Linked DNA regions of Pseudovibrio sp. Tun.PSC04-5.I4. The main gene of each other region encodes a partner of the protein of the gene in region 2 in a complex. Links are inferred from orthologs where the notes say so. Each region holds a gene or a part of one and is shown on either strand. Other genes may lie near its edges.

Region 1 (3,061 bases), 3.3 Mb from region 2 along the record:
CTTTAACAAAATCCTCGGCCTCCATACTCGCAAATTCCTTTGTAAAAGGAAGTTCAATAACCCCGTCAAGATGTTCTGCCTTCAAAATCTCCGCCTTGATATGGCTTGGAGTAAGGCGGAACACCGGATGGTCCGGGCGAAAAACTGTGCGGGGATGAGGCTCAAAGGTCATAGCGAGCGCTGGTACACCGAGCTTTTCAGCCTCTTGGCGTGCATAATCGAGCACAGTACGGTGACCGCGATGGACACCGTCAAAATTGCCAATTGCAACAACACTGCCGCGCAGCTCCTCAGGGAACTGCGCTAGGTCGGTGATATGTTGAAAAGAATGCGCCTGCTTGGTCGGCTCACTCATGAACTGTCCATCCCGCTCTATTAGAAGAATTTTGCGAGACGGTGCCGCGTGAATGCGTCCTCGTCAAGCATTTCAGGGTACGTATACCGGACCAGACACAAGAATCTACAGCCTCTTTCAATAATAAAGCCTGTTAGAGCGGGACACTCATCTCAGACTGCCTAGGGACTTTGACCATCGCTTCCCCTTCCAAAACCACTTTACCTTCAACTAAACATTTACAATCGAGTCGGGCACGACACCCCTTATCAATCAGCTCAGCAACGCTCACGCGCACCTCAATATCGTCGCCGATATACACAGGCGCTTTAAAATTTAAAGATTGAGACAAATAAATTGCACCTGGGCCCGGTAATCGCGTTCCAAGTACGGCTGAGATAAGGCTCGCGGTGTAAAGACCGTGCGCGATACGATTTTTAAAAGGGGTCTTTGCTGCAAAATGCTCTGAAAGGTGGATGGGGTTTCGATCACCGGAAACCTCGGCGAATCCGACAATATCTTGGGAAATGACATGCTTGGTATAAACTTCAATCATGCCGACGGTGAGATCTTCATAAGCGAGTGGACGAAGGCTGAGCATAGTGTTTCCTTGGATAAACCACAGGCAGTATTGCCAGCAAAATGCGCAGAAAAACTAATAAGCCAGACCCAAAAAAACAATTAGGCTTTTAGCATTATTGAAATCGTATTGGAGAAATTAACCTAACTATAACATAGGGACGTTAATTTCGCGAAGTTGAATTGGTGGGATCCCTTTGATTGAAAGGGGCACCTGCGTCCAGTGTGACCGATAAATGTCGTGGTCGCGTAAGTATAGCAGAGAGGCTTCGGCAGCCTCTTGAGAATATGGAGTTTTACATGGCCCTTGATCTTCAGATGCCAATTCTGGTTGTCGATGATTATAAGACCATGATTCGAATCATTCGTAACCTGTTGAAGCAACTTGGCTTTACGGACATCGATGATGCGGCTGATGGCACTGAGGCCTACGAGAAAATGAAACAGCGCCGTTACGGCCTGGTTATCTCGGATTGGAACATGGAACCGATGACTGGATATGAGCTGCTCAAGCAGGTCAGACAGGACGCGGCTCTTTGTAAGACACCATTCATTATGGTTACGGCTGAATCTAAAACGGAAAACGTAATCGCTGCCAAAAAGGCAGGGGTTAACAACTACATCGTTAAGCCGTTTAACGCGCAAACTCTTAAAGGCAAGATCGAAGCGGTTTTCGCCGATTAATCTGTTTTGCGTGTACTGTGAATATTATGGGCTGGGGTGAGGACGCCAAAACGAAAGCACCCCAACCCTTTTTTGCACCCAACTGACCGGATACAAGGTTGGAGATATCTCACAACCGACAGGCATACTGTGTCTGCAGGAGGCGTTTCCTGTTGAGATAAAGGGAGAAATGTTGTTTTGCCAAATGTTGATATTCAGCAACTCATCGACTTTCTTGAAGAAAGCCGTGAAAAGTCCAGCGAAGTAACATTAACCGACATCATGGGACTTGCAGAAGTGATGACAGGCTCAATGGGAAGTATCATTGAGCACATCCAACCTGCTGTTACCCTAGAATTGGCAGAAATCGGCGCTGAAATTGCGCGGATGAAAGCTGAAATTGGTAAACTCCGTGTCACTGATATGAGAGATAATCATATCCCAGAAGCTGGTCGTGAGCTGGATGCTATTGTTTCTTCCACAGAGGAAGCCACGCATACAATCATGACGGCGGCCGAATTAATTATGGCAGCTGATCCTGACGATAGGGATACCTATCAAAATGTGGTCAATGATCAGGTTATGGAAATTTTCCAAGCCTGCGCGTTTCAAGATATTACTGGTCAACGGATCTCCAAAGTCGTTGGAGCGTTGAACACAATTGATCAGCGCGTTGCTAATTTTGTTGAACGCTTACGTCTTGAGCAGGAAGTTCAAAGCGATAGTCATTCAGGCGAGACTGAGGACGAGCGTCGTAAGCGTGAGCTAATCCTTCACGGACCGCAGCATGCAGGTGAAGGTGTTTCTCAAGATGAGATTGATGCGCTGCTAGGTGAAGTTCAGCAGGATGATATTGATAAATTATTTGCCTAAATACCTCACTGGAGCAGGTTGTAAACTTTGACAAACTGCAAACTGCTCTAGCTTACCATCCAAGCCGCCCCATGAAGCTGTGCACACTCAATCCTTTAGCATCAAGGGTTTCAACAACAGCTTGAGCGTCATCGGAGAGATCGGCAGCATGAATGCCATCAGTTAGGAAAAGAGCGCTAATGCCTTGGGCGTTTGCCCCTTTAATATCTGTCGGCATACCGTCTCCGATCGCCAAAATATCTTTTTTATCAAGCAACTTTCCTGCACAGGCGTTCAACTCTGCTAGGGCCATTTCATAAATTGGATGAAACGGCTTGCCAGTGATGATCACTTCACCGCCCATCTCTTCGTAAAGCTTTGCAAGAGCACCGCCGCACCAAACCAACTTATCACCTTGTTCTGCCACTATGTCTGGATTGGCGCAGATCAGCGGCAAATTTAGCTTAAGCAGGTCTTGAAAATGAGGGCGATAGTCCTCTGGCTCCTCAACGCGTCTATCATTTAGGCCAGAGCAGACAATGATATCGGCATTCTGTGGCTCTGCAAATTCGAAATTCACGCCATGGAACAGACTATGATTCTTTGCAGGTCCGATATGGTAAACCTTTGCGT
Region 2 (3,602 bases):
TGCACGAATCCCACAGGTTGTAGGTGAAATATTGTCTGGACAGGAGCCAGAACGCATTGATGCTCATACAGTTCAGCCAATTTATGCCGTTTTGTTAGCAGGTGAGGCGGGATTCAATATTGAGTTATCTAAAGACGGTGACATCGTTATATGCAAGGTGAATACTCATGTTTCTACATCCGTATGATCCCTAGTTAAAAACAATCAGTTATCCTAGGTTGGATGAATCTCACAATCTTTCAACCTATGTTAACCGTTTCGCTTAACACTCAACCTTAACGAAATTTCGGAGTCTCATGTTGAGGCTCCCTTAAGCATTGAGTGGGTGCGGGCATGGACGATCTTCTCAGAGAGTTTCTCACTGAGACCAATGAAAGCTTGGATGTTGTCGACGTAGAATTGGTGAAGTTTGAGCAAGAGCCAAACAACGCAAAAATTCTCAACAACATCTTCAGGTTGGTGCATACGATAAAAGGCACTTGTGGGTTCTTAGGACTGCCGCGGTTGGAAGCAATTGCTCACGCTGCTGAAACTTTGATGGGCAAGTTCCGCGATGGTGTTCCTGTAACCCATGAAGCTGTGACACTTGTTCTTGGTTCAATTGATCGAATTAAAGATATTCTTACGGATCTTGAAACTGCTAATGGTGCTGAGCCTGATGGCACGGACCGCGATCTGATTGATGAATTGGAGCGTCTTGCTCTGAGCGCAGAAGATGACGACATGGCTGCTGCTATGGCGGAGGATAAAGCTGCTGAGGAGGAAGAAGGCAACGATGTCTTACAGGTTTTGGAGCGTCCGCTTCGTCCTGGTGAAGTTTCCTTAGAGGATCTTGAACGCGCCTTTCAGGAAGCTGATATCGAGATTGAACTGCCAGTTGCCGAAGAAGAGATTGAGGAAGAAACCGAACTTGTTGCTCCTATCTCCGCAACTTCTCCTGCAGAGGTAAAAGCTCCTCAGCAAGAAGCGGTGAAGCCAAAAAATCCAAGTGGTGTAGGTAAAGCATCTGGCCAAAGTGTTTCCAATCAATCTATTCGTGTGAACGTTGAGACACTGGAACACTTGATGACAATGGTTTCTGAACTGGTGCTGACACGCAACCAGCTGCTGGAAATCGCTCGTCGTCATGAAGACAGCGAGTTCAAAGTGCCTCTGCAGCGTCTGTCCAATGTGACGGGTGAGTTGCAAGAAGGTGTGATGAAGACGCGCATGCAACCAATCGGTAACGCATGGCAGAAGCTTCCACGTGTTGTTCGCGATCTTTCTCAGGAACTGAACAAGCCTATCGGGCTTGAGATGATTGGTGCTGAGACAGAACTTGATCGTCAGGTTCTGGAGCTGATCAAAGATCCACTGACACATATGATCCGTAACTCTGCCGACCACGGTTTGGAAGATCCTGCTGAACGTGTCGCTGCTGGCAAGCCGGAAAAAGGGAACATCACTCTTTCTGCTTACCATGAAGGTGGTCACATCATCATCGAGGTTAAAGATGATGGTCGCGGTCTGAACCTTGAAAAAATTAAGGAAAAGGCACTTAAAAGCGGCATTACGACTGAAGCTGAACTCGAAAAGATGCCAGATCAGCAGATCTATAAGTTCATCTTTGCAGCCGGCTTCTCCACAGCGGCAAGCGTAACCAGTGTATCTGGTCGCGGTGTTGGCATGGATGTTGTCCGTAACAATGTGGAAATGATTGGTGGCTCAATTGATTTGCGCTCGACGGCGGGCCGTGGATCAAGCTTCATCATCAAGATTCCACTGACACTTGCTATTGTGTCCACGTTGATCGTGGAAGCAGCCGGTAATCGTTATGCGATCCCTCAGCTTTCCGTGGTGGAACTGGTGCGTGTTCAGTCCAACTCAGAACATCGTATAGAGCGGCTTAAAGATCGCCCGGTCCTGCGCTTACGCAGTAAGCTTTTGCCACTGGTACATATGTCAGAATTGCTTGGTCAGACTGAAGACGCTGATCTTGATGAAGACAATGGCTTTATCGTGGTTATGCAAGTTGGCAGTCAGTTGTTCGGCGTTGTTGTTGATGGTGTCTTCCACACGGATGAGATTGTTGTGAAGCCAATGTCTTCCATGCTGCGCAACATCAACATGTTCTCCGGCAATACCATCCTTGGCGATGGCTCCGTTATTATGATCATCGATCCAAATGGTGTGGCCAGCGCGATGGCAAGTCACGCATCAGGAACCTTGAGCGATACTGCGGACGATGAGCGATCTCAGGAAGATCTGAGCGTAGTTGACGTGGATGCACCAATTTCACTGCTGCTGTTCCGTTCCGGTTCTGATGAGCCTAAAGCGGTTCCATTGTCTCTGGTTACCCGTCTTGAGGAGTTCGACATCTCCAAGATCGAACGTTCCAATGGTCGTGATCTGGTGCAGTACCGTGGGGCATTGATGCCTCTGGTTTACCTCAATGAAGGTGACACCCATAAGACTGAAGGCACTCAGCCAATGCTGGTGTTCTCTGACAATGGTCGTTCCATGGGTCTGGTTGTTGACAAGATCGTGGACATTGTTGAAGACCAGATGAACATTGAAGTGGTTTCAGAGCGTCAGGGCGTGCTGGGGTCTGCCATTGTTCGGGAGCGTGCAACTGAGGTTATTGACCTTGGTTATTACCTGCCATTAGCCTTTGATGACTGGTTTATGCGCAAAGAAATCAACACGACCTCGAAGGCGAGAAAACTTCTCTTCATCGATGACAGTGCCTTCTTCCGCAATATGCTAACACCGGTTCTGAAAGCGGCAAGATACGATGTAACTGTTTGCTCTAGCGCTCAAACCGCATATGAGTTGATGGAAAAGGGAACAGACTTCTCTGCGATTGTGACTGACATTGAGATGCCAGATATCAGCGGCTATGAATTCTGTGAGAGCTTGCGTGGTGATACACGCTTCCGCCATCTCCCAATTATTGCGTTGTCTGCTGTGGTCACACCGGCATCCATTGAAAAAGGCCGTCAGGCTGGCTTCGATGACTATGTTGCCAAGTTTGACCGTCCAGGATTGCTTGCAGCGCTTAAAGATGTATTGACCAATGAATTGGGAGTTGCAGCATGACCGCTAATAGACTCACTGTCGTCGACAACGACGTTCGTCAGGGCAGCAGCGATCACATCCAGTATGTGACCGTTGTTATCGGGGGACAGTTGTTTGGTCTTCCTATCTCTCAGGTGCATGATGTTTTTGTGCCTGAGAAAGTGACGCATGTTCCGTTGGCCCCGCCTGAGGTTGAAGGTGTCTTGAACCTGCGCGGTCGCATCGTGACTGCCATCAACATGCGCCGCAAGCTGCACCTTAAGCCAAATGATGCTGATCAGGGGATGATGGCTGTTGGCATCGAATACAAAGGTGAGTCCTACGGCCTCGTGATTGATGCTGTAGGAGAGGTCCTTAATCTGCCGAAAAACGAGATGGAAGTGAACCCATCCAACCTTGACTTCCGTTGGGCCGAGATTTCCGGCGGCGTTCATCGTTTGGAGGGGCAGTTGATGGTCATTTTGGATGTCGACCGTCTGCTGAGCTCCCTGGTTGAACCTAAAGCTGCGTAAAGCATACCTTCGAAGCGAGAGAGCCAATTTAAT

What was found.
Region 1: the proteins of BLS62_RS22510 (region 2) and BLS62_RS06880 are in contact, whole or in part, in a solved structure (PDB 1A0O), measured with the Escherichia coli proteins. The link is inferred for Pseudovibrio sp. Tun.PSC04-5.I4 from one-to-one orthologs.

What each region holds. Positions count from the first base shown.
Region 1 is NZ_FNLB01000006.1:402,674-405,734, forward strand. What follows is about bases 172-2,905. They hold BLS62_RS06880 (response regulator), read left to right. Parts: upstream 172-1,213; coding sequence 1,214-1,597; downstream 1,598-2,905. Other genes in these bases: BLS62_RS06870 (bifunctional riboflavin kinase/FAD synthetase), read right to left, coding at 172-355; BLS62_RS06875 (MaoC family dehydratase), read right to left, coding at 489-935; BLS62_RS06885 (protein phosphatase CheZ), read left to right, coding at 1,775-2,449; BLS62_RS06890 (TIGR01459 family HAD-type hydrolase), read right to left, coding at 2,502-2,905. In the rest of the region: more of BLS62_RS06870, read right to left, coding at 1-171; more of BLS62_RS06890, read right to left, coding at 2,906-3,061. UniProt on the Escherichia coli protein: Involved in the transmission of sensory signals from the chemoreceptors to the flagellar motors.
Region 2 is NZ_FNLB01000006.1:3,695,852-3,699,453, forward strand. What follows is about bases 4-3,278. They hold BLS62_RS22510 (hybrid sensor histidine kinase/response regulator), read left to right. Parts: upstream 4-333; coding sequence 334-3,078; downstream 3,079-3,278. Other genes in these bases: BLS62_RS22505 (histidine phosphotransferase ChpT), read left to right, coding at 4-187; BLS62_RS22515 (chemotaxis protein CheW), read left to right, coding at 3,075-3,278. Outside these bases: more of BLS62_RS22505, read left to right, coding at 1-3; more of BLS62_RS22515, read left to right, coding at 3,279-3,569; BLS62_RS22520 (response regulator), read left to right, coding at 3,601-3,602. UniProt on the Escherichia coli protein: Involved in the transmission of sensory signals from the chemoreceptors to the flagellar motors. CheA is autophosphorylated; it can transfer its phosphate group to either CheB or CheY.